DNA from 4 places in the Litoribrevibacter albus genome. Region 3 is predicted to be linked to each of the others. Evidence: predicted binding sites of a transcription regulator. Region 3 holds the regulator's gene; each other region holds the start of a gene.
What was found. The regulator sigma-54, encoded in region 3, starts transcription at its own class of promoters, with help from an activator protein. The targets are predictions, from matches to a motif close to TGGCACNNNNNTTGCTNT.

Region 1 (8,232 bases), on a different contig from region 3:
GCCACGTCTTCAGGAATGTTTGGATCAAGGTGGTGACACACCATCAACATGTCCAAATGCTCGTCCACCGTATTGATGGTGTAAGGACGGGTTGGATTGGTTGAAGAAGGCAAAACATTGGATTCACCACAGGCCTTGATGATGTCCGGCGCATGACCACCACCCGCACCTTCGGTGTGGTAGGTGTGAATCACCCGGCCTTTCAACGCCGCTAAGGTGTCTTCCACAAACCCGGATTCATTCAGAGTATCGGTGTGAATCGCCACCTGAACGTCGAGCTCTTCCGCCACCGACAAACAACAGTCGATAGACGCAGGCGTCGTGCCCCAATCCTCATGCAGTTTTAAGCCAATGGCACCGGCTTCCACCTGCTCTCTCAAGGCATCTGGCAAAGACGCATTGCCTTTCCCCAGGAAGCCAAAGTTCATCGGTAACTCGTCCACCGCTTGCAGCATTTTACCAATATGCCACGGCCCCGGCGTACAGGTAGTCGCATTGGTGCCTGTGGCTGGGCCGGTACCACCACCGATCATAGTGGTGATGCCCGACATCAAGGCTTCTTCCACCTGCTGTGGACAGATGAAATGAATGTGCGCGTCGATAGCACCAGCGGTAAGAATTTGACCTTCGCCCGCAATCACTTCAGTACCCGGCCCGACATTAATGGTCACACCCGGTTGAGTATCCGGGTTGCCTGCCTTACCAATGGCACAAATGCGACCATCGTTAATGGCAACGTCGGCTTTGATGATGCCGGTGACATCCAGAATCAAGGCGTTGGTGATCACGGTATCCGGCACTTTGTCTGAGGTATCCTGACTCTGGCCCATGCCATCACGAATTACCTTACCGCCACCGAACTTCACTTCATCGCCATACACGGTGAAATCTTTCTCTGGCGAAATGAATAACTCGGTGTCGCCCAAACGGACTTTGTCACCGACGGTTGGGCCGTACATATCTACATAGGCTTTACGATCTATGGTTGTCATTTTGTTCGTCCTATCCCTTATAACTTGCCCGATTTATACCTTACCCATGACATCGCCACGGAAACCGTATACAGTTTTCGTCCCCGCATATTCCACCAGCTCAACCTCTCGGGTCTGGCCCGGCTCGAAACGCACCGCCGTGCCCGCAGGAATATTTAAGCGATAGCCTTTGGTCACTTCGCGATCAAACTGCAGCGATAAGTTAGTTTCATAAAAGTGATAGTGAGAGCCCACCTGGATGGGACGGTCACCCGAATTCGACACTTGAACCGTCACTGTCTTGCGCCCTACGTTTAAGGTAATGGGCTCATCAGCCACTATGTATTCGCCTGGAATCATAATGCGTGCTCCTTACGCAATGGGGTTATGAACGGTGACTAACTTAGTGCCGTCCGGAAAGGTCGCTTCCACTTGCACTTCATGAAGCATGGCATCAATTCCGTCCATCACCTCGTCCCGGCTGATCACCTGACGACCTTCATTCATGAGCTGGGCAACGGTCTTACCATCACGAGCGCCTTCCATAATGTACGCAGAGATAAGGGCGATACACTCCGGATAGTTCAATTTGACGCCTCGTTGTCTTCGCTTTTCTGCTAACTCGGCGGCTACAAAAATCAGTAACTTATCTTTTTCTCTGGGTGAGAGTTCCATAACATCCTCGTTGAGTGATCCATAACCATGCAGCTACTACACACCAATCAACCACATATAGTGCAGCCCATGATTTGTTATTAATAAAAACTTCGTTTTTTGTGCGTTTAGTTTAATGCCTTTACATCAATTACTTAGCTGATCAAGTAATCAATAAACCTAAAAATTGAGATCAGGTATTCCAAATTCTCGGCGGACATGCACCACGTTGGTTTACCTCTTCACGTACCCACGCCCAATATTGGGTAAACACTTTTTTAGCCGTTTCCGAACAAGCGCCAAGATAGCGCACGACGGTAATCCCCGGTTTCACAGTCACAGACACCAAAGCGCCTTTGGCCATTTCCTGTAAGAAATCTCGTTGTTCTTCCGTTAATTCAGTTAAGGCATCACAGGTAATCATGAAGCTGCCAAACACCGGCTGACCGGCCAAACCAGCGCGCACGTTCATAATTCCGGAGTTAGCATCAATCAGGTTATTCTCGATATGGATCAGTTTGCCTTGGCGTTTAATAGATAAGAGCTGACGTACTGAGCCTCGTTCAAACCAATCTTCACTGCTCGGCCGCCCCATGCAGACGATATCCCAACCGACAAAGGTCCCATTCTGTTCAAGCTCTACTTCAGTAACTAGCTCACCGTTCGCGCCATCAAAAACAATGGTTTCCTGCGGAAGCCACTCCATTACAGCCTCATCGGCAACGGTGAGATGCACCTTTTGATACTGCTTACGGTCAGTAATGTTGTTGTAGATCTTCCCTGCGGAAGGCGTGGTGACCAAGGCCTGCGCTTTAGGCCCAAGATGAAAACCGATGGTGAGATAATCCCCGGCTACCAAGCCACCCGGCGGGTGTAACAGATAAAGATGGGCACAGACATCGCCCTCTGGATAAAAAGGTCGTTGCACCCGTAATGGTCCAAAGCTGTCTGTTCGTCCCAGCCGTGTTTTTCCATCCAGATACACCAACTCCGCTTGATAGTTCGCCAACCAATGCAAACTAGGGTCAAGCTGGGAATCCGGTAATAGTGCAGCTGTCTTGAGTTGATCGTTCAAACGTCTTCCTTCAATCATTCCGTTTCTAAACGTTATTCTTTAAAGCCTTATTCCTTGAATAACTTATTCTTTGAAACCTTACAGCCAAAACTCTCTGCAAAGTGTTTGCCAGTTAAATACCTAACCAACAAGACAACTTTTAATAATACTTTAGTGCTAGGTTTTCTGCACTCTCTCTGCACTTGGCTTGTGCAAGTTAGCTTTAAATTCAATTAGATACAAAAGCAAGAAAGCCCAGCTTGACCCAATTTAGTGCCGATCAAATTTTATTCGCACCACAAAGCAGCACTAACAAACCAAATAGACAACTTTTTCATTAGTCAAAGTCAGTCTCCATGCGCTTTTGCACAGTATGGCACAGCCGTTGCAAAACCTGCCTCAGCTTTAGGGGACTTTTTACAAGCGCCCAAGACTCACAATCAAAAAGCTTAGGTTGGCTATCCAAAGAAAGGAAAACACCACCAAAGTAGAAAAGGACATTCAGAGGCAACCCATATTATTTCAGCCCGTCCCTTTCATCGCTTTGTTTCCCTTTGGTTTAGCCCAACCTGTTTGGCTCAGGCCCAAGCTTTAACGACTAGAAATCGAATTAAAACCATAACAAGGAATCACGATGAAAAGCATAAAAAGACTCACACAATTCTCTGCTCTGGCGTTGTCGGTATCATTTGGCTCTGCTGTGATGGCGGCTGATGACACCATCAAAGTGGGTGTATTGCACTCGCTTTCGGGCACCATGGCGATCTCTGAAACCACGTTGAAAGACACCGTATTGATGATGATCGAAGAGCAGAACAAAGCTGGCGGTCTTCTTGGTAAGAAACTGGAGCCTGTGGTTGTAGACCCGGCTTCGAACTGGCCTTTATTTGCAGAGAAAGGTCGCGAGCTGCTTTCAAAAGAAAAAGTAGACGTAATCTTCGGTTGCTGGACATCGGTATCTCGTAAGTCAGTGCTTCCAGTCGTTGAAGAGCTGAACGGTTTGATGTTCTACCCGGTTCAGTACGAAGGTGAAGAATCCTCGAAGAACGTGTTCTACACAGGGGCTGCGCCAAACCAACAGGCGATTCCAGCGGTTGATTACCTAATGAGCGAAGAAGGTGGCAGCGTTGAGCGATTCGTTCTTGCAGGCACAGACTACGTTTACCCTCGAACCACAAACAAGATTCTTGAAGCCTATCTGAAAGCCAAAGGCGTGGCTGAAAAAGACATCATGATCAACTACACGCCGTTCGGCCAATCTGACTGGCAAACCATCGTAAGCGACATCAAAAAGTTCGGTGCTGCTGGCAAGAAAACGGCAGTAATCTCAACCATTAACGGTGATGCAAACGTACCTTTCTACAAAGAATTGGGTAACCAAGGCGTATCAGCTGAAGACATTCCGGTGATTGCGTTCTCGGTAGGTGAAGAAGAACTGTCTGGTATCGACACCAGCCCATTGGTTGGTCACCTGGCGGCTTGGAACTACTTCCAAAGTGCTGAAAGCGAAGCCAACGAAGAGTTCATCGAGAAGTGGAAGAAACACGTCGGCAATGCTGAGCGCGTAACCAATGACCCAATGGAAGCCACGTACATCGGCTTCAAAATGTGGGCAAAAGCGGTTGAAATTGCAGGTACAGAAGACGTGGACGCAGTGCGCGAAGCCATGTACGGCATCACAGTACCTAACCTGACCGGCGGCACAGCCGTAATGAACACCAACCACCACCTTACCAAACCGGTATTGATCGGTGAAATCCAGGACGACGGTCAATTTGAAATCGTTTGGCAAACCAAGAAAGGCGTGATCGGTGATGCCTGGACTGACCACTTGCCAAGCAGTGCCAAGGTGGTTGCAGATTGGACCGCTCCAATCAACTGTGGTAACTACAACATCGAAACCAGCGTATGTTCTGGTCAGAACTACGAATAATCGATCGTTAATCACTTTGATGATTCAGGCCGAAACGGACTTGGCCTGAATCATCCTTAAAAGCATTCCCTCTGAACTCTTAATATACCCATTCCTTGGGTAGGGGTATTTTTGGTTCTGAGATCATGAATTGAACGAATCTTTGGAATACATCATGACCAGGTTCAAACTCATTTTCGCGTTGTTCACATCGCTTCTCCTGGCAAGCATAAGCTACGGCTCGCCCACATCCTTACAATCTCAATTTGAAGGGCTTAAATCTAAAAAAGCCAACGACCGTATTGAAGCGGTTCAAGCCATTGCCTCCACCGGAGACGCACAAGCTTCAACCGTGCTGAACCAAATGTTGGACGGCAAACTTTATTACGTTAAAGCCACTGGCCAATTTGTTTACATTGAAAAAGGCGAAGGTAAGCAATACACCGCCTACAGTGCTCTAACGAATGAAATCATTGGCGATTTCAAGAAAAGCAAACTTCAAAAAATCAAAGTAAATAACAAGATTCGTGGTGAAATTCGAAACGCACTTGCTGGCTTACAACTGAATGCCAAAGATGAAGACACTCGGCTGACTGCCGTTCGCAATCTCAGAGATGCGTTAGAAAGCGAGTTATTACCAACACTTACAGCAAAGCTGGACACAGAAACCTCTCCCGATGTGTTAGAAGCAATTACCACGACCATTGCTGCCATTCAACTCAAACACGGTGACTTATCAACACAAACCTCCGCTGCTAAACAACTGGAAAGCAGTGACGATCCTAAAGTACTCGTTTTACTTAACCAAACTAAAACCAGTGCCAAGGATAAAACCTTAATCGCCACTATCGACAAATCCATTGAAGCCATTGAATCCCGGCAAGAGTTATATGGCGTGGCGGAGAACCTGTTCTTCGGTTTGAGCCTTGGTTCGGTATTGCTGCTAGCAGCGATTGGTTTAGCCATTACTTTCGGTGTAATGGGTGTAATCAACATGGCTCATGGCGAAATGATGATGCTTGGCGCCTATACCACCTTCGGCATTCAGTGGTTGTTTCCAAACCTCATCGATTACTCCTTATTCATCGCCATTCCAGCTGCCTTTTTGGTATCGGGTTTGGTGGGCATTCTGATCGAGCGCACGGTGATTCGTCACCTGTACGGTCGTCCATTGGAAACCCTGTTAGCCACCTTCGGTATTAGTTTAATTCTGCAACAAGCCATTCGTACCTTGGTGTCTCCACTCAACCAAAGTGTTGAAAACCCAAGTTGGATGAGTGGCTCGCTGGAAATCACTGAATCCTTCGCGCTGACCTACAACCGCCTCTACATCATCATCTTCAGTGTGATCATCTTCTTTGCTCTGATGATGCTATTGAAGAAGAGCTTATTCGGTCTGCAAATGCGCGCAGTAACTCAAAACCGCGCGATGGCGAACTCCATGGGTATCCGTTCGAGCTGGGTTGATGCATTAACCTTCGGTTTAGGTTCGGGCGTAGCCGGTATCGCCGGTGTGGCGCTGTCTCAAATCACCAACGTAGGGCCAAACCTGGGTCAGAACTACATCATTGATTCCTTCATGGTCGTGGTGTTCGGTGGTGTGGGTAACCTGTGGGGCACCTTGGTTGCGGCCATGGGCTTGGGCGTGGTCAACAAACTGATCGAGCCTTGGGCCGGAGCCGTGATCGCTAAGATCATCGTATTGGTATTCATCATTCTATTCATTCAGCGTCGCCCGCGTGGTCTGTTCGCGCTGAAAGGCCGAGCAGTGGAGGGTTAAGCAATGAATAAAGATTCCTTCTTAATGAAAGGCTCGTTCCTTTCAAAAGACTCTTTCCTTTTAAAAGACAAAGCAGGCCTAAGAATGCTCTCCATTCTGGGCGCCGCCTTAGTCATCATTACCTTCTTAAACCAAGCAGTACCGGAGGGTAACCCGCTGCACATGAGCACCTACACGGTGACACTGTTTGGTAAGTACTTGTGTTATGCCCTGCTCGCTTTAGCCGTGGATTTGATCTGGGGCTATTGCGGAATTCTGTCACTCGGCCACGGTGCCTTCTTCGCACTGGGCGGTTACGCCATGGGCATGTATTTAATGCGTCAGATTGGTGATCGCGGTGTGTATGGTAATGCCGAACTGCCGGACTTCATGGTGTTTCTGAATTGGCAGGAACTGCCTTGGTACTGGCAAGGCTTCGATATGTTCTGGTTCGCCATGTTGTGGGTATTGCTGGCACCCGGGATTCTCGCCTTTGTGTTCGGTTGGCTGGCCTTCCGCTCTCGTGTAACGGGCGTATATCTGTCGATCATCACCCAAGCCTTAACCTATGCCTTAATGCTGGCCTTCTTCCAGAACGACATGGGCTTTGGTGGCAACAACGGCTTGACCGACTTTAAAGACATCCTTGGCTTTGATCTGCAATCCGACCAGACCCGTATTGGCCTCTTCCTCTGCTCCGGCATCGCCTTGGCTTTGGGTTATATCCTGTGTCGTTGGATCGTTTCGTCTCGCTTGGGTCGTGTATTAGTGGCGGTGCGTGACACCGAAAGTCGAACGCGCTTCCTGGGCTATCGTGTTGAACATTACAAACTGGTGGTATTCGTATTATCCGCCATGTTGGCCGGTATCGCTGGAGCCTTGTATGTACCACAAGTGGGCATTATCAATCCGGGCGAATTCTCTCCGATCAACTCCATTGAATTGGTGATCTGGGTGGCGATGGGCGGTCGAGGCACGCTGTACGGTGCAATCATCGGAGCCATCTTAGTGAACTACGCCAAGACCTGGTTTACCGGTGTATTACCGGATGCCTGGTTGTTCATGCTCGGCGCATTGTTCGTGGTAACGACGCTGTATCTTCCGAAAGGCATCGCCGGTTTGTATACACAGATCAAGCAACGTCAGGCGGAGAAAAAAGCAATGTCCGGCAGTGGTTCAGCATCCGAACAGGACACCACCAGCAAGCCTGCAACACAAACCACCGAATTAGTTGAGGAGGTGTAACATGGTCGATAAACATATTCCTAACGACACCATCCTCTATCTTAACGGAGTGAGTGTCAGCTTCGATGGATTTAAAGCCATCAATGGTTTGTCCATCGTGCTGAAAGAAGGTGAATTACGCGCCATCATCGGCCCCAACGGGGCGGGCAAAAGTACCATGATGGACATCATCACCGGCAAAACCCGCCCGGACGTGGGCGACGTGTATTTCAAACAAGAAATTGACCTGACCAAGCACGACGAAGCTGACATCGCCAATTTAGGCATTGGTCGTAAATTCCAAAAGCCGTCGGTGATTGAAACGCTCAGCGTTTGGGAAAACCTCGAACTGGCTTTGGCAGGTAACCGCACCCCTTGGCAAAGCCTGGTCTTCAAATTAACCAACAAAGACAAAGATCGCTTAGATGAGATGGCCAACTACATCAATCTCGGCGATCAAAAGAATACCCTGGCGGGGGACATCTCCCACGGGCAAAAGCAGTGGTTAGAAATCGGAATGCTATTACTGCAAGAGCCCGAAGTACTCTTGGTGGATGAACCCGCTGCGGGTATGACCGACGAAGAAACCTTCAAAACCGCAGACCTGTTACGGGATGTGGCGAAGAGCCGCTCGGTCATCGTGGTTGAGCATGACATG
Region 2 (8,232 bases), on a different contig from region 3:
GGTACGCTGTAGACGATCCGCTGTTCTTACATAGAACATCAAGAAACGGTCGATGTACTTGATCAGGGTTTCTTTATCCAAATCGGTTGCGATCAGGTCTGCATGACGAGGCTTCATACCACCGTTACCACAGACGTATAGGTTCCAGCCGTTTTCTGTTGCAATGATGCCCACGTCTTTACCTTGAGCTTCCGCACACTCACGGGTACACCCTGATACTGCGAATTTGATTTTGTGAGGAGAACGCAAGCCTTTGTAACGGTTTTCAATTTCAACCGCCAAGCCCACACTGTCATCCACACCGTAACGACACCAGGTGCTACCCACACAAGATTTCACGGTACGCAGCGACTTACCGTAGGCGTGGCCCGTTTCGAAGCCTGCATCAACAAGACGTTTCCAGATCTCAGGAAGCTGTTCTGCACGAGCACCGAACAAGTCGATACGCTGACCGCCGGTTATCTTGGTGTAGAGGTTATAGTCACGAGCAACTTCACCTAACACGATCAGTTTGTCCGGCGTCACTTCACCACCCGCCATACGAGGTACGATGGAGTAAGTACCGTCTTTCTGAAGGTTCGCCATGTAGTAATCGTTGGTGTCTTGTAATGGATGGTTTTGAGATTCCATTACGTGTTCGTTCCATACGGACGCCAGGATAGAACCAACGGCAGGCTTACAGATGTCACATCCGTGACCTTTTCCGTGCTTCTCTAGCAACTCATAGAACGACTTAATTTTTTCTACTTTGATGATGTGGAACAGCTCTTGACGGGTATAAGCAAAGTGCTCACAGATGTCTGTATTCACTTCAACACCCAGCTTGGCAAGTTCGCTGTTCATCACTTGAGTAACAAGCGCCGCACAACCACCACAACCGGTTGCCGCTTTCGTCGCAGCCTTCACATCACCGATGGTGTGTGCACCTTCTTGGACGCTACAACAAATTGCACCTTTGCTCACGTCGTAACACGAACAGATCTGAGCGGTTTCAGGCAAAGCATCAGGACCAAGACCAACAGGCTCTGAACCATCACGGTTAGGTAGGATCAAGGCATCTGGATGCTCAGGCAGATCAATACCGTTCAATGCGTACTGAAGCAGTGTGCCGTAATCTTCTGCGTCACCAACCAATACCGCACCCAACAATTTCTTCTTGTCTGCGCTAACAACGATACGCTTATAAACAGACGTCACTTCATCTACATAGGTGTAGTTATGACAACCCGGCGTCTGACTTAAAGAGTCACCAATACTCGCTACATCCACACCCATTAATTTTAACTTTGTGGACATGTCTGCACCGGTAAAGGCATTGTCAGATGCGCCAACCGTTGCAATGTGATCGTAAGCCACCTGAGCCATTTGATAGCCAGGCGCTACCAGACCGAAGATCTGACCATTCCAAAGAGCACACTCGCCGATCGCGTAAATGTCTTCGTTTGACGTCTGGCACTGGTTATTAACAACAATACCGCCACGAGGACCAACTTCCAGACCGACTTTTGTAGCCAACTCATCTTGAGGACGAATACCCGCAGAGAACAGGATCATATCTGTCTCAAGCGATTCGCCATCTTCAAATTCCATCTTATAACGCGCGTTTTCACCTGCTGAGATGTTCAGCGTGTTCTTAGAGCAGTGTACTTTTACACCCAGCTCTTCAATCATGCTCTCAAGCATGGCGCCGCCGCCCACGTCCAACTGAACGTTCATCAAGCGATCAGCAAACTGAACAACGTGTGCTTCAAGATTCAAATCGTGTAATGCTTTCGCGGCTTCCAAACCAAGCAAACCACCACCAACAACCACACCGGACTTAGACACTTGAGCAGACGCTTTAATCGCTTCAAGGTCTTCAATGGTACGATAAACAAGGCAATGTTCTTGATCATGGCCTGGGATTGGTGGAACAAAAGGATAAGAACCCGTTGCCAGAATCAGCTTGTCGTATGCAACACGAGCACCGCTGGCAGCAATGGCTTCTTTGGTTTCCAGATCAATATCAACGATCTTTTCATTGATGTGTAACTCAACACCGTTTTCTTCGTAATAGCCTTTCGGTGCCATCAATAGATCGTCGGCTGAGCGTCCTGCAAAGTACTCCGTCAAATGAACACGGTCATAAGCCTGTCTTGGTTCTTCAGAGAAGGTTACTAGCTGATATTGATCACGCGATTCACCTTCTAGCACGTTGTCGATAAACTTATGACCAACCATACCATTACCGACAATTACTATTCTTTGCTTACTCATGGAACTCTTCCCGCTACTCTTAGAAATTCACGATTGTTTCTATTACCCTAGTCTTAGCAGTTAGTGTGCCAACATAAAAAATACTTAATTTCCCCTTATATTTCATAAAGTTAAAAACTTCAAAGAAGACTTCTACCCTCCAGCGCCGTGCCCGCTTTTAATAAGGCGCACCAAATAAAACCACATATCCTTACTAAAATTACCAAAATGAGGCAGAACCGTTTTTTCCTAACTTTATAGTTATCTTTCTGAATAAGTTCAGTGCAAAAACATCGTTATGCTCTATGACATAGGTATAAACCGCCCCAACTTCACACAATTCAGCCACTTAAAAGCGTGGCATCGAAAATCGGCACAGAACAGCGAACTTTTTTATGTGCCAGCTCGAAGCATAATCCGGTTAAATGCCACAAGTGTTAGCATTAAGGCTCAGACCTTGCATTAAATCGGCTTCATCGTGATTACCCAGCCTTGTTACTATCCTCAAAATAGAAGCAAGTACCCTTTAAGGACGATTTAAGAGTTCTTAAAGGTATATCCAAGGTTTTTGGGTTTAACGCACTAGGTTTAGTACGACTTATATTCTGGGTACTGTCAGGAGACACAGATGGCTATAAAACAACTGATCGATAAACTATTAAGCAGACGTGCAGCAAATGAACAGTCTCACCCAGAAGCAAGACTCACAGATAAACAACGTGAGAAGCTAAATCACACCTTCATGGACAGGCTCGACAATCTAGAAGACCCGCAAGCCCGTTATGACCTAGCTGTTCAATTTTCGGAAAAAGGCGCCACTCAGGCTCTCTACACATTGGGCGTGTTTTACGAGCAAGGAGATGGCCAAAAAACCTATCCTGAATTAGCAGCAGAATGTTACTGGCGCGCAGGCAAGTTCGACATTGCAGAAGCACAATACAATTTGGGCCTGCTCTATGCCCAAGGGCAATTAGGCCAAGTGGATCTGGTGTCTGCCCATTACTGGTTCACCGAAGCGACGAAACACAACCTGGCGCAAGCCCAGTTCAATCTAGCCACCTTTTACGAAGACGGACTAGGTTGTGTCGAAGACCTCAAAAAAGCCTTTGAACTGTATCAAGCGGCCGCCGATCAAGGGTTCGTTACTGCATGGCACAACCTGGCATTGATGCATTATTCTGGCAAAGGCACACAACGTAACCCGATTACCGCTTACGCCTGGGTATTATTGGCGGCCAAAGCCGGACTGAAAGAAGCCCAGGAAACCGAACCGGTATTCACCGAAGAGCTCAAAAGCGAACAAATTCTGGCAGGAAAAGAACTACTGGCGCAGTTAGAGGAACAGTTTTCGGATTACCTGCCACCTTCCTCAAAGGCAACGCCTAACTCAGAAGAACCAAAATCAGCTAACGAGAACAATGATTCAGACGATGATGATAACTTCTATGAAGTGAAGTAGAGTTCTTATCAAGTGTAAGAGGAATAACTTCTTTCCCTTTTCTCAAGCATAAAAAAACGGAGCTGTTTAAAGCTCCGTTTTTTTATGGACGTAATTTAATCCCGATTGAAGATTAAATTACGTTTTCAGGGCACTGTAGATGAATTAGTGCAAGTCTGGCACAACCCCCACCTGCGGCATCTCGGCCAAACCAATATCACGCGCGTGCTGTTCAAAACCTTTATTCTTCCAGAAGAAGGCACCCGGCATAGTTGTTGGGATCACCAACACATAGAACAAGGCACGACCCGCCAATAAGGCAAGCACAATTGCTACAGACACTAAGGCCGCTGCCGTTACCGACACCGCATTGTCACCACCAAAGATGGCCAAGCCAGCCATGATCAGCGCACCAGCACCGATCAACACATTTCGCAGAAGGTAAGTTTTACCAAAGGTGGTCCATTGAATGTAATGCGCTGCCGCACCTTCACCACTTTCCGTATTCAAGTACTTGGCGTGAGCCACCAGACCTGCACCTTCAGCGATCAAACCAAGCGCAGAGAAAGCCGCCAACATCGGAAGCATGGTTGCAACAGATTCACCCGCGATCAACATCGTCGGAATCACAAACACACCCAATAACACTGCACCCAAGCTGAACATAGTGCCAAAGAATGACGTTAGCACCTGCCAGTGATTCCAGAACGGGCGTGCTTCAATGCGGTAAATGCAATGCATGAAGTACAGACCAATCAAGCCGGTAACCACCGCAAAGACACCAAAGCCATTGGCAATCAAATCAACAACACCCAACTCCAACAACACGTTCACTAGCTTGAAGAAGGTAAAACCAGATAAGCCCGCCAGGAACATCGCGATACCCAAAGCTTCTCGACTCAACGGCGAGGTTTGTAGGTTATTGAAGCCTCGATAGAAACGCAGTGGTTTACCAAGGTGCAAGGTTGAAAGCACTAACACCAACACCTGCAAGCCAACCATGCTGAACAACAATGGGAAATACACCGCACTCTGCTCAACCGCTTCAATGGCATCCACACCCAACATCGAACCAAGGAACAACATCAGGAACGCACCCAAAATTGCTTGCGTAGTTAAGGTAAAGATCACCAACGGATTCTCACGAGAACTCAAACGACCCAAGTTCCAGAAACGATCCTTACCAGCCTTTTCGTCAACAACAGAACGGAATGAACCATCCTCTTCCTTACGATATTTAATCGGCATCGAATCGGTACGACCCATTTCATTCGGCATAGTACGCGTTTGCTGGAAACGAATATTCGGCTGAGTAATCGATGGATCAGGGAAACCAGGAATCTGGGTTTTAATCTGTTCACGATTCTCCGGCGTATTTTCGATCACACCAAAGTTCAGTGCATTACCCAAACAGGCGGAGACACACGCAGGTTTCAGACCGACTTCAAGACGATCCACACACATATTACACTTGGAAACACGACCTTTGATCGGGTCTAGTTGCGGTGCATTGTACGGACACACCCAAGTACAGTAACCACAACCGAAACAGGTTTCCGGGTCTTGCAACACGGCACCGTATTCCGAGTGTTTGGTATAGGCCTTAGTCGGGCAGCCTTTCAAACACACCGGATTATCACAGTGGTTACACGCCATAGAAATATTCAGACGTTTGAAGTCCGGGTACGAGCCCCCTTCCACATAGCCCACCGAACGGAACGCAATGTGCGCCGGGTTGTCATTCTTCTCACTACACGCCGCTTCACAAGCGTGACAACCAATACAGTTATCTGCAGTAAAGTGGAACCCGTGTTGTTTATTTCGATTCGGGTTACAGCCGACTTCCGGGTTCCCGTTAATAAACATGGAGTTGCCTTCGCCACCCGTACTGTGGGTGATGTCCAGCAGGTTAATTTTCTCACCATAACGGTTCACATCCTGAACCGCAGGATCTTTCAATTTTGCATACTCTTGCTCGCCAGGGCGAGGTTGGAAAATCGGACGCGGTGTCGCGTCCAAATCAGAGTTATCGGTTCCGATCTGATCAAGACGATCGCGAACTTTATACCAAGCATTCATCAACATATTCTGTCACTCCTCTTAAAACGCGCGTCGTTCTGCATTCAATTCAGCCGCTAATTGCTGATCGACCTTCTCAATACGCACCGCGCATTGTTTAAAGGCAGGTTGACGGGAGTGCGGGTCTAACAGACCTAATGACACACGGTTAACACAATCGTGGAAATGGAATGGAATAAAGACCATGTTGCGCGGTACACGCTGGGTAGTTTGCACCATCACCACCGCATCACCACGACGACTGACAATACGGACGTAAGACTGGTGCTGAATGCCCAATTCCGCCGCCGCGTCCGGGTTCATTTCCATGTACGGCGTCGGGCTGAATTTGTTCAGGTTGCCCAACTTACCGGTACGAGTACGAGTGTGGAAATGCTCCACTACGCGTCCTGAATTCATCCAGAACGGATATTCATCGTCCGGCACTTCGTTGTTATTAATGAATGGCAACGGAATCAAATTGGCTTTGCCATCCGGTGTTTGGAAGACACCATCGGTATACAGGCGAGAATTACCTTTTACGCCATTTTCCTGCGCGTCGTCCACCTTCTCTAATTCGCCTTCACGGAACGGCCACTGAATACCACGCGACTTTTCAATCAAGTCATGGCTCATGCCTGAGATATCCAGAGTGCGCTTATCGCCTTTGGACAACTGCTTCATCTCTTCGAAAGCACCTTCTGGTGTTTCCGGGAAATGAATTTTCTGACCGTTCGGGAAACGCTTCGCCAGTTCCTTGAAGATCCAGAAATCCGGTTTTGAATCACCTTTTGGCTGGGTTACCTGACGCACAATATTGATGCGACGTTCAGTATTGGTGAAACAGCCTTCCTTCTCAGCCCACACTGCAGCAGGCAGATACATGTGCGCGTAATGAGTGGTTTCCACATCCGCATAGGCGTCCTGAATCACCAGGAAGTCGAGTTTCTCTAACGTCTTACGAATACGCGCGGTGTTCGGCATCGAGGTCATCGGGTTGGTTGCTACCAACCACAAGCCTTTAATCTGGCCGGTTTCGATGGCCGGGAAAATATCGGTTTCGGTCAGGCCGCGTTTTTTCGGGAAGAACTCTTCATCAATGCCCCAAAACTCGGCAATTTCTTTACGATGCTCTGGTTTCTCCAACACACGATAGCCTGGCAAACCTGAACATGAAGACCACTCACGAGTACCCATCGCATTACATTGACCGGTAATAGAAAGCGAGGTGCCACCCGGCTTACCGATGTTACCGGTGATCAGGTTCAGGCTGTTGATGCCGACAACACCATCTGAACCGTGAGTACTTTGGTTGATTCCCATCGTCCAGATCGACATCGCCGCGCCGGCATTCGCATACAAACGAGCTACATTGCGGATAGTGTCTTCATCAATACCACAAATTTTTGATGCCGTGATCGGGTCGTAATCCTTAACACAGGCTTCTACATCCTCAATGCCCTTAGTGTGAGCATTGATGTAGTCACGATCCTCCAGACCTTCGGCCAGAATTACATGCATCAAACTGTTCATCAGCACCAAATCTGTGCCTGGTGTAATTGGCAGGTGCATGTCCGCAAACTGAGCCAGCATGGTGACTCGCGGATCAACCACGATCAGTGGAAATTTACGTTTTTCCAGCGCTTCTTTTAAACGCCAATAAATGATTGGGTGTTGCTCTGGAAGGTTAGATCCCCAAGCAATCAAACACTCGGTGTGGTCAAAATCGTCGTAACATCCCGGAGGGCCGTCCGACCCGAAAGAACGCTTATAGCCAGATACCGCCGAGGCCATACACAACGTCGTATTACCATCGTAGTTGTTCGAACCGATACAGCCACGCGCTAACTTACCTAGCGTATAAAACTCTTCCGTTAACAGCTGACCGGTAGAAATAATGGCAAAGCTGTCTTTACCATAGGTGTTTTGAATGCGTTGGATTTCAGAACCCATGTGATCCAGTGCGGTATCCCAATCGGTTTCCTGAAATTCATCTTCATACGGTCTTTGACGCATCAAAGGTTTGTTGCCTCGACCTGGTGCTTCAAACAGTTCATGCTCGAAAATACCTTTAATGCACAACTTGCCTCGATTCACATCAGCATCAGCCACCCCTTGGGTTGCCACTGCATTACCGTCTTTATCCAAGCCAACATGAATAGAACACCCGGTGGAACAATAGCCACACGTTGTGTATTTCCACTCAACTACCTTTTTATCAGCAATTCGAATGGGGTTTCTGTCTTTACGACCAAAAAGCATGATTCGCTCTCCTCACCATATCTCGCACCACAACAAAGCAATCCAGCTAAATCAGTCCCTTTATCGCACCAGATCTAAGCAGCACCAAGATATAACTTATTGTTTTATATAAGTTTTAATTTATCACTAGCGTTAATTAGCAAAAATCAAACCAAATCACTCAACTTTATCGCACCACTTTCATTCACACATAAAAATGGCCGGTTCAAAACCGGCCATTTTTAATAAAAGAGCATGCT
Region 3 (8,232 bases):
TTGATGGTGATATCAGAAGAAAAACTGGTTGCAGTGTTAACCAATTTCGCCGCAGCACGTGCATGAAGTCCTAGTTTGTTGATCAGGGTTACTTCTATTTGCTGCATCGAAACGTTCATCCTTATGTTGTAATTACGCAGAATTCTAACACCAAATGATGATAATCTATTTGACCTAGATGTTGGAAATTTTTTTTGGTTTTTATTTGTACGATCAAGAAGTTAGAGTTGGGTGTGTTTTAGGTGAACCTCAGAATAGATATCTGAGAAATGTTTGGTGAGTTGTTCTGCAATGTATACCGAGCGGTGACAGCCGCCTGTACAACCGATAGATACCGTAATGTAAGCGCGCCCGGACTTTTGATATTGTGGTGTCCAGCGCTCAATAAACTGGGTAATGTCGTTTAGCATCTGATGAGTGCTGTCTTGTTTGTCGAGGAATTCGGCAATTTCTTTGTCTTTACCGGTGAAGTTTCTCAACGTAGGTTCCCAGTAAGGATTGGGTAAGCAACGTACGTCAAAGAGTAAGTCACTGTCCGTTGGAACGCCATATTTAAATCCAAACGACTGAATCAGTAGCGATACTTCATTTTGTTTATGTGTGGCAACGCGGGTTCGCATTAAACTGCGTAGGTCGTGTACCGATAGGGTAGATGTATCTACGACTAAATCAGCGTTATTTAATAAAGGCGCTAATACGGTTCGTTCCAGTTTGATTGCATCTCTTAAAGAGCATTGTTCAGAACTTAACGGGTGCTTTCGGCGTGAGGCGTTGTAGCGCTTGACGATGGTGTCTTCGTCGCTGTCTAAAAAGATGATCTGATACTGGATGTTCTTTTGCTTTAGCGTTTTGAGCGTATTTGTCAGTTGGTCAGGAGAGCCATCGAAGTTTCGTATGTCGACGCTGATCGCTGTTTTTTCAAAGTCTGGAGAAACGGAAATCGTATCAAGTAAGTGAAGAAGAAGAGGTTCAGGTAAGTTATCGACACAATAAAAACCGCAGTCCTCAAGCGCATGAAGCGCGGAACTCTTACCGGAGCCGGAACGACCACTTACAAATACTAATTTCATGGGTTCTCCTTAGTGCTCCGATGTATGAGGCATTTATTAGTATAGTCAGATATCAACTGGTGATTACTTGAAACAGTTCTTCGTTTGAACTTGTGGCTCTCAGTTTGTCCCGAAACTCCGGGTGACTGAATTTCCCTGCAATGGTCGCCAGAATATCCAGGTGATCATCGTTTGCCTCTTGTGGGACAACAAGAGCAAAAATGATATCTACTTTTTGTTTGTCTAAAGAGTCGAAATCGATAGGGCTTTCAAGAACGAGAAGTACACCGGTTGGCTTTTCACAGGAAGGAAGTCTGCAATGGGGGATTCCAATGCCGTCTCCGAGTCCGGTACTGCCCAGTCGTTCTCTTTCAATTAAGGCATCAAAGATCTCATGCGCTGAAGGACCGGGGATGTGCTCTGAAAGAATACTGGATAGTTCTTCGATTGTGCGTTTCTTGCTCTGACAGGAAGCGCACCGTAAGGTGCGCTCTTTGGATAGTATGCTTGATAAATCCATTAATGTTGCTCGTCAATAATTCTTTTAACGAAGCTACATGTTTAAACGTTTCGATGTTTACTTAGGTTAGCGAGACTGAGATTTCTCTTTGTGTTTAATCAACTGACGATCTAGTTTATCTGTTAGTGCGTCAATCGCTGCATAAAGATCGTCGTGCTCAGCGTTAGCAAACACTTCACCACCGGTTACATGTAACTTGGCTTCTGCCAATTGTCTTTGTTTTTCAATACTCAGTGTAACTTGAACATTTGTTATCTGGTCATAGTGTCGCTCAAGTCGGTCTAATTTGGAAGTGACATAATCGCGAATGTTGGTAGTAATATCTAGGTGGTGGCCACTGATGTTCACTTGCATATAGGACTCCTTAAATTTGTATGCTGTGGTCCAAAAGATTCCAGCTACGTTTGTAATTGCTGGAGGAGGTCTGCGCCTCCTTCATCTTTAATATAGTCCTAGCATGGATCGAATACAATGACCTGTATCAATTCGCTTCTCTCGAACAAAACTATTTTTAAACCAATCGTTTACGTTCATTCGATGGTGGGATGTTCATTGCCTCCCGATACTTGGCAATGGTTCTTCTTGCAACTTTAATCCCTTGCTCACCCAGCAATGTGGCGATTTTGTTATCGCTGAGCGGTTTTTTAGGGTTTTCGGCAGCAACAAGTTTCTTAATAATTGCACGGATAGCGGTCGAGGAACATTCACCGCCCGATGACGTACTTACATGACTTGAGAAGAAGTATTTAAGCTCAAAAATACCTCGAGGCGTATGTATGTATTTTTGCGTAGTCACACGGGAAATGGTGGATTCATGCATTTCGACAGCTTCGGCAATATCATGCAGAACCAAAGGCTTCATTGCTTCATCACCATAGTCCAGGAACCCTCGTTGGTGCTCCATGATTTTGGTTGCAACCTTAAGAAGAGTTTCGTTACGGCTTTGGAGGCTTTTTAAAAACCACTTTGCTTCTTGCATGTGATCTTTAAGGAAGGTGTTGTCTGCACTGGAATCAGCTCGTCGAATAAGAGACGCATAACTTGGGTTGATGCGAATTTTAGGCGTGATTTCTGGGTTGAGATCAACTCGCCAACGTCCATTTACTTTTTGAACAATCACATCCGGGACAACGTAATCCGGCGTCTGTTGATTGATTTGTTCACCAGGACGAGGGTGAAGAGTTTGAATCAAACTGATAATTTCTTTAAGCACATCTTCTTTGATGCGGCCTTTTCGCATGATTCCGGCAAAATCTTTATTGCCTAACAATTCCAGATAGCGAAGGACAACAATTTTTGCTTCTGACAAGTAAGGAGTGTCAGCAGGCATTTGATTAAGTTGCACTTGTAAGCATTCTTGTAGGCTTCGTGCGCCTGTGCCTACCGGGTCAAAGCGTTGAATTAGGTGAAGAACGGCTTCAACTTCTTCAGTATCAATACGGTTTTCATCGTCTTCAGCAAAGTTTAATTCTTTGTTGGCGCTTTCACAGATGTCTTCAATCGGGGTGTGAAGATAACCATCGTCGTCGATGCCGTCGATGATATTTTCAGCGATGATTTTATCGGCGTCGGTCATTGGCGTTAGGTTTAACTGCCAATTAAGGTGATCCTGTAGCGTTTCTGTTACAGAATTCCGGGATTCAAAATCAAAGTCGTCATCGTCTGACGGCGCCGATGCCTGCGTTGGCGTGTGTTGATAAATATCATCCCAGCCGGTGTCGATGGTGAGGTCTTCTGGAATGTCATTATTCCATTCACTGTCGGTTTCCGAGGCTTCGTGAGCTGACGTTTTAAATTCGTCCTGGCTGTACTCTTCATGACTGGAACCGTCAAGATCACTGGAAAAGTCATGTGATTCTGAATTGGAGGAATTGTCCGACGGATCATTATCCAATGGCTTTTCGGCCATCTGGTCTTCAATGGAAGGTGCAGAGGCTTGTTCAAACTCTTCTTCCACTTCCAGCATTGGGTTGTTTTCCAATGCGTGTTGAATTTCCTGTTGTAAGTCTAAAGTAGAAAGTTGTAACAGTCTGATTGCCTGTTGCAACTGGGGCGTCATAGTTAGGGATTGCCCCATTTTGAGCTGAAGCGATGTCTTCATAAATTACAACGTATCCTTATGCTTTCACTCAGCGTGCGCGGTTGGTACTTATTGATGATCTACCGAAAACCGCACAAGCAATTTTTTTGCCACTAGCAACCAAGTATAAACCAAAATAATCCCGAAAGTGTTGATTTGTGTATCTGGTTGTCTGGCTAAATTAGGCCGTTAATTAAATATTAAAATTCTCGCCTAAGTAAATGTCTTTCACTTTCTGGTTGTTCAGGACGTCTTCGCTTTGCCCTTCTGCAATGATGTGTCCTTCCCCAACGATATAAGCCTTATCACAAATCCCTAAGGTTTCTCGTACGTTGTGGTCGGTGATGAGTACGCCAATACCAAGTCCCTTGAGATGGTTGATGATTCCTTGAATGTCGTTGACGGAAATTGGATCAACACCCGCAAAGGGTTCGTCGAGAAGGATGAATTTGGGATCAGTGGCCAGAGCGCGAGCTATTTCCGCGCGCCTGCGTTCACCACCGGATAAGCTCATGCCTAATGAATCTCGGATGTGGGTGATGTGGAATTCCTGAAGAAGGTATTCCAGTTTTTCTTTTTTCTCGTTTTCGGACAGGTCGGTTCGAAGTTCGAGGATACCGTAGATATTCTCAGAGACGGTCAGCTTTCGGAAGATCGAGGCTTCCTGAGGAAGGTAGCCTAAGCCAACTTTTGCTCGCCCATGCATCGGAAAGTGGGTGATGTCTTTGCCATCAATAGTTACTTTGCCCTGATCCGCCTGAACCAAACCGACAATCATATAAAAACAGGTGGTTTTACCCGCGCCATTGGGTCCGAGTAAGCCAACAACTTCACCACTTTTTACCGACAGTGAAACATCTTTAATGATCTTGCGTTTGTTGTAGCTTTTAGCAAGATGACTGGCTTCGAGACAACTCATAGTTTACTTATCCTGATTTTTCGGAACTGTCCTGATTAAATGGAACGAGCCAAGTTTGTTCTGCTCCATTGGCCCTATTGTTGTGGCTTAGGATCAGTAGAAGGTGAAGCGGATTTGTCGCTTTTCTTTTCTGGCGGATGGAAAATGAAACGAACCCGACTGTCCGAACTGTTTTCGCTCTTGGTTGCATTCAGCTCCCCTGTTTTAAGCGAATAGGTGATCTTTTCGCTGGAGAGTTTGTCTTCACCTTTAAATACTTTTCCGTTGCCGGTAACTTCCGCTAATTGGTCGGCAATCTTAAGGTCTAAAGTGTTACCCTCGATGTGGGTTGGCGGTTCGTTGGGCTGTAGAATTTGTTGGTATTTGGCAGGCGAACCAAAGGCTTCCATGCGAACCACTTCATTATTTGCAGTGTGAAGAATGACTCTATCCGCTCGAAGCTGTGCTGTACCTTGAATAATGACAACATTGCCTAGGTATTCTGATATGCCTGTTTCATTGTTCAGTTTTGCTTGGTCTGCTTCTAACTGAATCGGCTGAGTCTTGTCTTCCGGAAGCGCATAAAGTGGTGCGCTTATCAGTAGTAATAGAAAACTTGCAATAGATAATTTACTTTTGAACGTCATGCGTCCCTCGTACATTTGCTTTCAATAGGGTTTCATTGGTATTGAGATTTGTCTGAAACCCTTTGCTTTCAATATAACTGTTGCCTGAATGAATGACCGTAAGAACATCGTTTTCTGCAATATTCTGCTTAGTATCAATCGATAGTTCTGATGTGCGTAGCCTAACGGTTTGGTCGGCCGTATTTCTATCAATTTTCACCTGATCTTTAAGAACGATGATATCGGAATCCAGGTTTGCCTGGCCTTGTTCTGCTTCGGCCGTCCATTCGGTACCTTGTTGATTGTTAAATAATCTAGGCTGTTGAAAAACGGCTGTTCGTTCGTCTTTGTAGTGATCGATCTTCGAGGCGGTAAGACGGTACTGTTGTTGTCCGTTTTCGTCGTAGTGTTTAGAGGACGAGTTAATTAAGGTTAGATCGGGTGCGTCAGTAATATTGGTTCGGGAGGTCTGAATGGAAGCATTCTCTTCCTGAAGGTTGAGCCAAAACAGCAAAGCAATGGCCGCAAGGATAAATGGCCCAATTTTGAAAATTTGTATTAGCTTCTCTTTTGTAATCATGCTGTTTGGCTCTTGGCGCTCTGAAGACCTAGTGACTATTGCAAATAGGCTTCGTGAGCAGCAGTGAGCGTATCCTGAGCTTTCATGATCAGTTCGCAGAGTTCACGGACAGCACCTTTACCTCCTGCACGCGTTGTACAGTGGTGTGCATGTTCTTTGACGAGATCGGCACCGTTCGGAACGGTAACGCCCAGACCTACTTTGCGAATAACAGGGAGGTCAGGTAAATCGTCGCCAATGTGTGCAATCTGATCGAGAGTCAAACCAAGATCGTTGGCAATGTCTTGAATGGCGTTGATTTTGTCTTCTCTCCCTTGGTAGAGAATATCAATGCCAAGGTTTTTGGCCCGGTTCTCTACCATGGCTGAGGTCCGGCCTGTAATAATCGCGATTTTAACACCGCTGTTTTGGAGCATTTTGATGCCTTGGCCATCCAGAATGTTAAAGGCTTTGATTTCCTGGCCTTCAGAGGTGAACAATAATGCACCGTCGGTCATGACTCCATCTACGTCGCACGAGAGTAGCTTAATTTTTTTTGCTCGCTCAAATACATCTGTCATGACCCGCTCCTACATAATCCCTGCTTTTAATAAATCGTGCATGTTCAGTGCACCCACCACTTGGTCATTTTCATCGGTAACAAAGAGACCGTTGATAGATTTAGTTTCCATGATGTTAAGTGCTTCAGCCGCCAGAATACCTGACTGGCAACGCACGCCAGGAGAAGTCATTACTTCTTCAATTGATGTGCTATGGAAGTCGGTTTCGTTGTCCAAAACACGTCGCAAATCACCGTCGGTAAATACTCCGACCAAGCCTTTCTTAGGATCGATAATGGCTGTCATACCAAGCTTTTTACGGGTGACTTCCAACAGGGCATCTTTGATCAATGTGTCTGGTGTGACCGTTGGGATGTCATCACCCTTATGCATTAGGTCATCTACTTTCAGAAGAAGACGGCGTCCTAAGGCTCCTCCTGGATGAGAGAAAGCAAAGTCTTCAGGGGTAAAACCTTTCGCTTCTAGCAGAGCAACGGCCAGTGCATCGCCCATCGCTAATGTTGCGGTGGTGCTGGCAGTTGGTGCAAGCCCAAGAGGGCAAGCTTCTTCTTTTACTGATATATCCAGGTTTACCACAGCGGCTTTTGCCATTGCAGAGGCCGGGTTGCCGGTGATGCTGATCATTGGCGTTTGCATGCGTTTGATCAGTGGCAGAATGGTAACGACTTCACTGGTGTTACCTGAGTTGGAGATAGCGATCACTACATCATTAGGTGTGATCATGCCTAAATCACCGTGACTTGCTTCCCCGGGATGAACAAAGAAAGACGGTGTGCCTGTGCTGGCTAAGGTTGCAGCCATCTTCTTACCAATATGACCTGATTTGCCCATACCGGTTACGACAACGCGACCAGTGCAATTAATTAATAATTCACACGCGGTAATGAAATCATTTCCAAGACGGTCTTTTAATGCAGTTACAGCATCAGCCTCAATGGATAAGGTTCTTTGTGCAGAAGAAATATAATCAAAATCAGTCATGAGGTGTCCCAACATCAACACGAATAGTCAAAAACGATTGTTTACTATGAATAATTAAATTAGTTGGCAGTGCTGCTTAAATAAAGCTGAACCATGTAGGTGGTGTACGCCCCTAAAAACAGCAAGCCATGGAATTTAGTTAGTTTACCACTTTCTTGCGTGCTTGAACCTTTTGACGCACTGACTGGTGTTCGCGATTTCAGGAACATAAAAAATGCCAGTGCTACGGTGAGTGCCAACATGACGAAGTAGTCACGTGTGAAGCCCAAAGGTTCTACCGATGTGGTTATGATTAACCCAGGCACTGATAGCACGGTCATAAGGTTAAATAGGTTTGATCCGATGACATTGCCAATGGCTAAATCATGATGGCCTTTTAGAGCGCTGGCGACGGACGCTGCAAGTTCTGGCAAGCTGGTACCAATGGCCACAATGGTTAAACCAATGACTAATTCGCTGACGCCCAGTTCTCTAGCTACACCTGAAGCGCCCCAGACTAACATGTGAGCACTACCAACTAGTACAACCAAGCTAACTACGAGTAACACCCATGCTTTTCCTGTAGTCATTTCTGGCAGATCAGCCACTTCTTCTTCAAGCTCATCTTCGGCCACGTCATGCTCGCTACCCTCATGAGAGGAAATGGAGAACTTGTGGAAAATGAATAGGGTTAAGGGAAGAAGAGAAAGCAGCACAATACCGTCGATTACCGTCAGTTCGAGGTCTGCCATCAGAAAACCTGTGATCCCTGTAACGAGTAATAAAAGCGGGACTTCACGTTTAATTAACCCAGAACGGATTGGAAGCGCACACACTAGTGCTGTTATGCCAAGAACTAAACCAATGTTGGCGATGTTAGAACCAACTGCGTTACCTACTGCAATACCTGGTGAATTATTGATGGCTGAGTTAATGGCGACCATGATTTCTGGTGCAGA
Region 4 (8,232 bases), on a different contig from region 3:
ACTGGTTCATGTTCAATGGATTGCTGATTGATTGAACCTTCGCAATCTCTAACGACTCATGATGAGAGACTTCCGGAAGGATACTGGTTAAGCGGCTTGCTAACATGGTCTTGCCTGTGCCGGGAGGGCCGCTCATTAACAGATTATGACCCCCGGCTGCAGCGATTTCTAAGGCTCGTTTGGCTTGAGGTTGTCCTTTGATGTCCGATAGACAGAGCTGAGATGGGGGGGCTGAGGGAGTATCGCTGTTTGTTTGGGGGTGAAAAAACGGCAAGGTGGTTAATTCATTTAAATGGGCACACAGTTCCGACAGCTGTTTTACGGCGATTACAGGGTTGTTTCCGGGGAGTGAGGCTTCTTCCGCATTAAATACTGGAACGATCGCAATCTTTTGAGCCTGATGTGAAGCGATCGCGGAAGGTAGTACCGCTTTGACGGGACGAACTTCTCCTGACAGCGACAGTTCACCGATGATCTCATAGTTTGAAAGCTTGTCTGCTTTGATTTGATTGGATGCGGCCAGAATGCTGATGGCAATGGCCAAGTCATATCGCCCGCCTTCTTTTGGGAGGTCAGCAGGCCCGAGATGGATGGTGATTCTTCCCAGAGGAAATTCAAACTCACTGTTGATGATGGCGCTTCGAACTCTGTCTTTACTTTCTTTCACTGCCGTTTCAGGTAGACCAACAATGGATAATGACGGTAGTCCTCCTGAAATGTGGGTTTCTACCGTTACCAACGGTGCATTTAAGCCCAGTGCGGCTCTCGTATGAATGACGGCCAGTGACATGTTGTTTCCTTATGATTGATGCTTCTTTTTGTTCTCAGTGATTACTCTATGGGCTATTGATTTGAACCTGGCAGTGAGCTCGACAGGAAATCACACCTTGGTGTGATGAGGTAAGAAACAAAGTTTAATTTGATGAGGAATTCTTATTAGCTGAGCAGGCAGTTCTTTCCTAAACTGATGAGAAGGTGACCTGAATTTAAGGGTATATATACGGGTCATGGGTCTTGTTCTCATTAGGAGTAAGCATTTTTGAAGACGCTATCTCTGGTTGATCGTTCTTTATCTGATTATTTTCTAGCTAATGGTTTTCAGCTGTTATCTCGTTTGTACCTTTGCCTGATGTGCTTAACCTTCTCTCTGTGGAGCGGATTATCTCAGGGGGCTGAACCGGTGAACGCAGAGGGAGAAATATCAGACCAACAACGAAAGGCCATTGAGTATTGGCTTCATAATGAGTTTACGCAATCGACCTTAAGCCGGGATGCCCAGCGTGATGAATTTACCTGGCTTGCTAATGCTGCATTGCCTTATAAAGGCATGACAATTCGGGTGGTGTCAGAACGAATTGATACTCATTGGTATGAGGCCAATAAGTTAACAAAAATCTTTAAAGACATTACCGGTATTCAAGTTGTTCATGAGTTGACTGGTGAAGATGATGTCATCAAGAAAATTTCTACTCAAATTCGAAATGGCATGAACTTATACGATGCCTATATCAATGACAGCGATTTAATCGGTACGCATTATCGGCAAGAAGCGGTGTACCCCATTTCTGATTTGCTTCAGGACACCTCGGTGACCTTACCTACATTGGACGTTGAAGACTTTATTGGGCTCAGCTTCACCACCGGTCCTGATGGTGTGATCTATCAGTTGCCGGATCAGCAGTTTGCTAATTTGTATTGGTATCGTCATGACTGGTTTTCGCGTCCGGATTTAAAAAGCCGTTTCAAAGAGATTTATGGTTATGAGTTGAATGTTCCACAAAACTGGTCTGCGTATGAAGACATTGCCGAGTTTTTCTCTGTTCATGTGAAGAATCTGGATGGTCAGCGAGTCTATGGCCACATGGATTATGGACGGCGAGATCCGTCCCTTGGTTGGCGATTCTCTGATGCCTGGTTGTCTATGGCGGGGGCGGGAGATCCAGGTATTCCAAATGGATTGCCTGTGGATGAATGGGGCGTTCGAATGAGGGGTTGTCGGCCAGTAGCTGTGTCGGTTGAGCGCGGTGGTGCCTTGGATGGCCCGGCTGCTGTCTATGCATTGGATCGATACATCGATTGGTTAGAACGATTTGCTCCGCCACAAGCGAAAACAATGAATTTTACCGAAGCGGGAAGTGTTCCGGGGCAAGGCAATATTGCTCAGCAAATTTTCTGGTATACGGCGTTCACGGCTGCTTTATCTGATCCCTCACTGGGTCTTCTTAATGAAGATGGTACGACCAAGTGGCGGATGGCGCCGTCGCCTAAAGGTGCTTATTGGCAGTCAGGAATGAAACTGGGCTATCAGGATGCGGGCTCCTGGACATTTCTGAAAAGCACACCGGAGACTCAGAGAAATGCAGCTTGGTTATACGCTCAGTTTCTTGTGTCGAAATCGGTGTCTTTGAAAAAGACCCTGGTTGGACTAACCCCTATTCGTCTTTCGGATATTAATTCTGAAGCGATGACCAAGATTGCTCCGAAGTTGGGAGGACTGGTTGAGTTCTACCGTAGCCCTGCTCGAATCCTGTGGACACCGACAGGCATCAACGTGCCAGACTATCCTACCTTGTCTCAACACTGGTGGAATAACGTGGCCGATGCCGTTGAAGGTAAGGTTTCTCCTCAAGAAGCCATGACCAAGATGGCGCTGGGAATGGAACAAGACATGCAAGAAATGAACTTCCCTCGATCGGAGTGCTCTCCAAAACTGAATGTTCGTCGTTATAGGGACTACTGGCTAGAACAGGAAGGTGCGCCTAAACCGAAATTGCCGAATGAGAAACCGCAGGGATTGACCTTCAGTTACGAACAATCGTTATCCAGTTGGCTTGGCGCAAGGGGCGAGTAATGATGTTGAGTAGAGTTGCGTCCGTTTTTTTGTTGTATCTTTGGATGCTGCCAGTGTGGAGTGGTGAGGTTATTACACTGGTAACGCACGAATATAAACCTTATAGCTGGGTGGATAATGCTTCAGGCGAAGTGAAGGGCTTGACGGTTGAAATTGCAAACCTGATGTTTGAGAGAGCAAAAGTTAAGAAAAGCTGGAAAATTATGCCCTCAAAACGTGCGTACAATTACGCCAAGAGTAAATCAAATACCTGTATTTTCCCTTTACAGAGAAATCAGGAGCGTGAGGCCGACTTTAAATGGGTAGGTCCGATTATGATTAATAAATATGCATTCTATACGTTGGCAGACGCAGATATTGCGTTGGAAACCTTGGAGGATGTTAAAAAATATACTGTGGTAACTTATCTGGGCAGTGGCCTCAGAGAGTATTTATCGGGGTTTGGCATTAATACGATAGAAGCGCTGAAAGATGAGGTAGCCGCAACGATGGTCTCGATTGGGCGTGTACCTGTGTGGGCGACCGATGTATTCAGCGCGCCTTATACTATTGGTCAGCAAACAAAAGCGTTTGATGAAGAGTACGTGTTCTTTACCAGTCTCAGTGCGATGGCGTGCCATCGGGGGATGTCAGATGAGATGGTAAACCGGCTTCAGAGTGAATTAACCCAACTCTATAAAACCCAGGAGATCGCCAAAATAGTGCGTCGCTATGAACGATAATGGGCACTGCACTATTTTGACGCTTCGTTAAAGGGGCGTTTATGCCTCCTTTTGCTCCATTTCGGCTACTTTCTTTTCCAGCTGCTCAATCATTTCTCGTGTTTTATGAAGAACTTCGGTTTGAGCATCAAATTCTTCACGGGTTACCAAATCCAGCTTGCTAAGTGCCGAAGACAGCAAGACTTTTACGTTATTTTGAATTTCTTCCTGAGCCAGTCTTGCAGCGCCTGAGGCACCAGGCAGTACCTGGGTTAGCTGTGAGGCCAGGGTATTCAGTAGCTCGTTTGGAATCATCTTTTTCTCCACTCATAAATTGGCTGGAAACATCCTAACCCAGTTTCTCTAAATGAACCATCTATGGGCCCCTGTATAGCGGAAAATTATCTAAATGCGCTATAGTGGTGTCGACTTGAAATTTTGTGCTTCATATTTGTGCATAATTTTTAGCCAATGGCCTGAGTTAATCCGAATGATTTAGGTCTGTTCTATTTTTTCTTTTGTAACTAGATGAAAAATAAAGCTTTTTGAAAATGGGCACGGTCCATGCTCAAGAGCGGTATACCGAATTTAGTCTTCGATGGAGTTAACGAAGACAGATTCAACACTTTTAGATTTACATTTTTAGGCTAATAACTCTTAGGGAGAACACCATGAAATTGGTAACCGCAATTATTAAGCCGTTCAAATTGGATGATGTGCGTGAAGCACTTTCCGAGATCGGCGTTCAAGGGATCACCGTAACTGAAGTTAAAGGTTTTGGTCGTCAAAAAGGTCATACCGAACTTTATCGCGGTGCTGAGTACGTTGTTGATTTTCTACCAAAGGTAAAAATTGAAGCAGCAATCTCAGAAGATCTGACAGATCAAGTAATCGATGCGATCAGCAAAGCAGCTAACACAGGCAAAATCGGTGACGGTAAAATTTTCGTAACCAGCCTTGAGCAAGCGATTCGTATTCGTACAGGTGAAACAGGTGCTGACGCGGTGTAAGCCGTATTACTCCAACACACCTGAAAACAGATTAGTTACAAATTTATAAGTTAGAACAGGCTCATTCGGAGGGCTGAAGATGGAACAGGTAGCAAATAACGTTTATCAGTTGCAGTACGCAATTGATACATTTTATTTCCTAGTGTGTGGTGCACTGGTAATGTGGATGGCGGCTGGTTTCGCCATGCTTGAAGCGGGTCTTGTACGTGCGAAAAACACGACTGAGATCCTAACGAAAAACGTCGCTCTTTTTGCGATTTCTTGCATCATGTACTTGGTATGTGGTTACTCAATTATGTACGGTGGCGAAATCTTCCTATCAGGAATCGCTAACGTAGACACAGCAGCAGTTCTTGGTGAATTTGCTGGTCGTGAAGATGGCTTTGAGGGTGGTTCAATCTACTCTGGTGCATCTGACTTCTTCTTCCAGGTAGTCTTCGTTGCAACAGCAATGTCGATCGTATCTGGTGCCGTTGCTGAGCGTATGAAGCTATGGGCATTCCTTGCATTCGCTGTTGTGATGACTGCATTCATCTACCCAATGGAAGGTAACTGGACTTGGGGTGGTGGCAGTGTATTCGGTCTATACACACTAGGCGACCTTGGTTTCTCTGACTTTGCAGGTTCTGGTATTGTTCACATGGCAGGTGCATCGGCTGCACTGGCGGGTGTATTGCTACTAGGTGCTCGTAAAGGTAAATACGGTCCTAACGGTGAAGTAAACGCAATTCCAGGTGCGAACCTTCCACTAGCGACTTTGGGTACATTCATTCTTTGGATGGGTTGGTTTGGTTTCAACGGTGGCTCAGTGCTTAAACTGGGCGACATCGCAAACGCTAACTCTGTAGCAATGGTTTTCCTAAACACTAACGCAGCAGCGGCTGGTGGTGTAGTAGGTGCACTTGTTCTTGCTCGTATCATGTTCAAGAAAGCTGACCTAACTATGGCATTGAACGGTGCGCTAGCTGGTCTGGTAGCAATTACCGCTGAGCCATCAACTCCAACTGCACTTGAAGCAACTATCTTTGGTGCGCTAGGTGGTGTTCTGGTTGTTCTTTCAATCGTTACTCTTGATAAGCTAAAAATTGATGATCCTGTAGGTGCGATCTCTGTACACGGTGTGGTTGGTCTTCTAGGTCTTCTACTAGTACCTGTAACTAACTCTGACGTGAGCTTCTCTGGTCAGCTAATCGGTGCAGCAACGATCTTCGGCTGGGTATTCGTAACTAGCTTGATTGTGTGGGGTATCCTGAAAGCTGTAATCGGAATCCGCGTAAGCGAAGAAGAAGAATACGAAGGTGTGGACTTGGCAGAATGTGGTATGGATGCATACCCAGAGTTCACTCAGAAGTAAGATCTTCTGTAAGATTAAAAAGGCTCCTTCGGGAGCCTTTTTTATGTTAATTTTGAATCTTGTTGATATTGGTATCTTGAGAATTATTTATTGAGAAATGGAGTCTTTCGCTTATCGAGGGCTTTCTATTAAGAACGTTAGAACAGCAATTATCTATACTCACGAATGATAGTCGTGTTGTTAATTCTTAGTCCTTCGTAGGTCTGGGAACCTCTGTTGGCTCCAGTGTTATCAACTAATGCATCAATATGGATAGTTTGTACATTGCCTTGAGTTTGTATTTTAATTCCGTCTCCAAAAATGGTAGTTCTATGCTCTGTTTGGGAGTCGCTCAGGCCTAACTCTGGAATAGGAGAGTAATTCTCACTAGGGTTCAAATTGGGGTCGGTTGCTAACGCTTGATTTGTCTCGTCAGCACTTGTAGCGCTGTCTTCTCTTCCTGCCAAGGTGGTATCAATTTGACCTCCAGCTGCTGTTGCTCCAAATGGGTCAATCACGATAGCCTTACCCATTTCTTCATCAGTTAACGGTTCTACCGCATAAACTGAACCTGAAACCGCCAAAATCGCGAGAGAGGCGAACGACAATTCTTTGATTGGTTTGAGCGCTTTCATGGCATGATCCCGAAATGTAATTTAGAGTTATTATTTGTAACAGATATTATTTCAGATTATAGAGGGCTTTTCGTTGTGATTACATGACAGATGGTTGAAAAATAACCAGAGCTTTGTCAAGTCTTTGTAATTTAATTGGAAAATGAGAGATGGCTAGCCGAGTTGCTAGCCATGAGTAGATAAAACTAAGCGTTTTTTATTAGTTTAATCACCTTGTAGCCTTCCTTTAGGCCCAGCATGCAGGAGGTTGTCATGACGCCTCCCATGAGTGCGCCTCCTACCCCAGCCGTGACAATATCCGCACCAGTGAGATAGAAATTCTTAATAGGGGTTTCCGGATGAAGCCAATCTTGCTTAAAGCGTTCCAACGTGTGATCGATACCGTAAATTTCACCTTCTAGATTCCATTGGAACCATTGGGTGGATATCGGGGTGGAGAGTTCGTAATAATCGAGCGCTTCTTGTAGCTGAGGCATTTCTTTGTAAAGCACATTCAGCATTTGCTGAGCAATTTGCTCTTTCATCGCATTATATTCTTCGCCACGTTTATTCCATGTAGACTCAGACCACTGTGAGAAGTTATCCCACTCACCGACGGTGACGATTTCTACGGTTGACCGCCCCGGGTAACGCTCATTCCATGTTGGATCTTTTGCTGACGGGAAGGAAATGTAAATCAGAGGAAGATTACCTTCCGGTTTTTCTTTATAGACTTTAACGTTTCGATCGTGGTCGTAACCGGGGTAGATCCAAAGGTTAGTTTTATTGATACCCAGTTCTTCAGCGGTACCTTTGAATCCTGCGTAAATACATAAGTGTGCAGAAGACAGTTTGACGCCGCTTTCTACTTTTTTAAGGTTGTACTTCTTACTGGCGGTTTCTGGCAAAAGACGTTGAAGTGTCGGGAGAACTCCGATGTTGCTAACGACCTGGTCGGCATGAATGATGTCACCGTTTTGGAGTCGTACACCGGTTGCTTTGTTGTTCTCTACAATAACCTGATCGACGCCTGCGTAAGTAAATACTTCACCCCCGCCTTTTTGTATGACAGGAATAATGGTGTTGGCAATTTGCCATGACCCGCCCACCGGATAGTTTCCTCCTGCAATGTAATGTTTGGCGACCATTGCATGCATCATAAAGCTGGCTTCTCCTGGAGGGAGGCCGTAATCGCCCCATTGACCGGTTAGAACTCCAATAAGCTTTTGATCTTGAGTTAACTCTTCCAGTACTTCCCGGGTAGTTTGGAAAAAGTATTTGGGCAGTATTAAGTTTCTGACTTTGTTATAAAGCTTGCCAAAGTTTCGTGGCATGGCTTGCCCTGCAAAAAATTTAGGGACTTTGCTGCTGACTTCGCTTAGCAGATCGACGTATTTGTCGATCGCTTTTGCTTCGTTCGGGAAGTGCTTTTTGATTTCTTCTTTGAACGGGCCGCGACCGGCATAAAAGTCATAGACCTCATCCTCAATGATGATCTTGTCATAGAGATCGTCCATTGGCGCCCATTCCAGTTTTTTATCAGAAATGGCATCAAATACTTTTCTAATCATTGACCAAGGTTTGTGTACTTCACCGATGTAATGAACGCCCACATCCCATTCATAGCCGTTGCGTTCATAGCTGTGGGTATAACCACCCGCTGTATAATGTTGTTCCAGTACACATACCTTTTTTCCAAGTTTGGATAGGAGTGCTGCATTAC

Region 1: a site for sigma-54 is predicted at 2,794-2,811, ahead of QQL66_RS15710 (urease accessory protein UreD). Genes of this name have one in related genera too.
Region 2: a site for sigma-54 is predicted at 2,310-2,327, ahead of nirB (nitrite reductase large subunit NirB). Genes of this name have one in related genera too.
Region 4: a site for sigma-54 is predicted at 4,106-4,123, ahead of glnK (P-II family nitrogen regulator). Genes of this name have one in related genera too.

Annotation. Positions count from the first base shown of each region.
Region 1 covers NZ_BSNM01000016.1:194,733-202,964, forward strand. The annotation lists gene ureC (urease subunit alpha) at 1-992, opposite strand, end outside; gene QQL66_RS15700 (urease subunit beta) at 1,026-1,331, opposite strand; gene ureA (urease subunit gamma) at 1,344-1,646, opposite strand; gene QQL66_RS15710 (urease accessory protein UreD) at 1,819-2,718, opposite strand; gene urtA (urea ABC transporter substrate-binding protein) at 3,314-4,612, shown strand; gene urtB (urea ABC transporter permease subunit UrtB) at 4,767-6,371, shown strand; gene urtC (urea ABC transporter permease subunit UrtC) at 6,456-7,595, shown strand; gene urtD (urea ABC transporter ATP-binding protein UrtD) at 7,597-8,232, shown strand, end outside.
Region 2 covers NZ_BSNM01000026.1:198,209-206,440, reverse strand. The annotation lists gene nirB (nitrite reductase large subunit NirB) at 1-2,256, opposite strand, end outside; gene QQL66_RS19640 (tetratricopeptide repeat protein) at 2,864-3,694, shown strand; gene QQL66_RS19635 (DmsC/YnfH family molybdoenzyme membrane anchor subunit) at 3,839-5,758, opposite strand; gene QQL66_RS19630 (molybdopterin oxidoreductase family protein) at 5,774-7,993, opposite strand.
Region 3 covers NZ_BSNM01000011.1:431,089-439,320, reverse strand. The annotation lists gene QQL66_RS09050 (HPr family phosphocarrier protein) at 1-107, opposite strand, end outside; gene rapZ (RNase adapter RapZ) at 222-1,070, opposite strand; gene ptsN (PTS IIA-like nitrogen regulatory protein PtsN) at 1,123-1,569, opposite strand; gene hpf (ribosome hibernation-promoting factor, HPF/YfiA family) at 1,636-1,923, opposite strand; gene QQL66_RS09030 (RNA polymerase factor sigma-54) at 2,081-3,670, opposite strand; gene lptB (LPS export ABC transporter ATP-binding protein) at 3,843-4,568, opposite strand; gene lptA (lipopolysaccharide transport periplasmic protein LptA) at 4,643-5,194, opposite strand; gene lptC (LPS export ABC transporter periplasmic protein LptC) at 5,178-5,753, opposite strand; gene kdsC (3-deoxy-manno-octulosonate-8-phosphatase KdsC) at 5,789-6,313, opposite strand; gene QQL66_RS09005 (KpsF/GutQ family sugar-phosphate isomerase) at 6,323-7,294, opposite strand; gene QQL66_RS09000 (calcium/sodium antiporter) at 7,354-8,232, opposite strand, start outside.
Region 4 covers NZ_BSNM01000016.1:80,946-89,177, reverse strand. The annotation lists gene QQL66_RS15195 (YifB family Mg chelatase-like AAA ATPase) at 1-790, opposite strand, end outside; gene QQL66_RS15190 (ABC transporter substrate-binding protein) at 1,130-2,851, shown strand; gene QQL66_RS15185 (substrate-binding periplasmic protein) at 2,851-3,573, shown strand; gene QQL66_RS15180 (accessory factor UbiK family protein) at 3,613-3,867, opposite strand; gene glnK (P-II family nitrogen regulator) at 4,224-4,562, shown strand; gene QQL66_RS15170 (ammonium transporter) at 4,642-5,916, shown strand; gene QQL66_RS15165 (hypothetical protein) at 6,066-6,530, opposite strand; gene QQL66_RS15160 (phytoene desaturase family protein) at 6,716-8,232, opposite strand, start outside.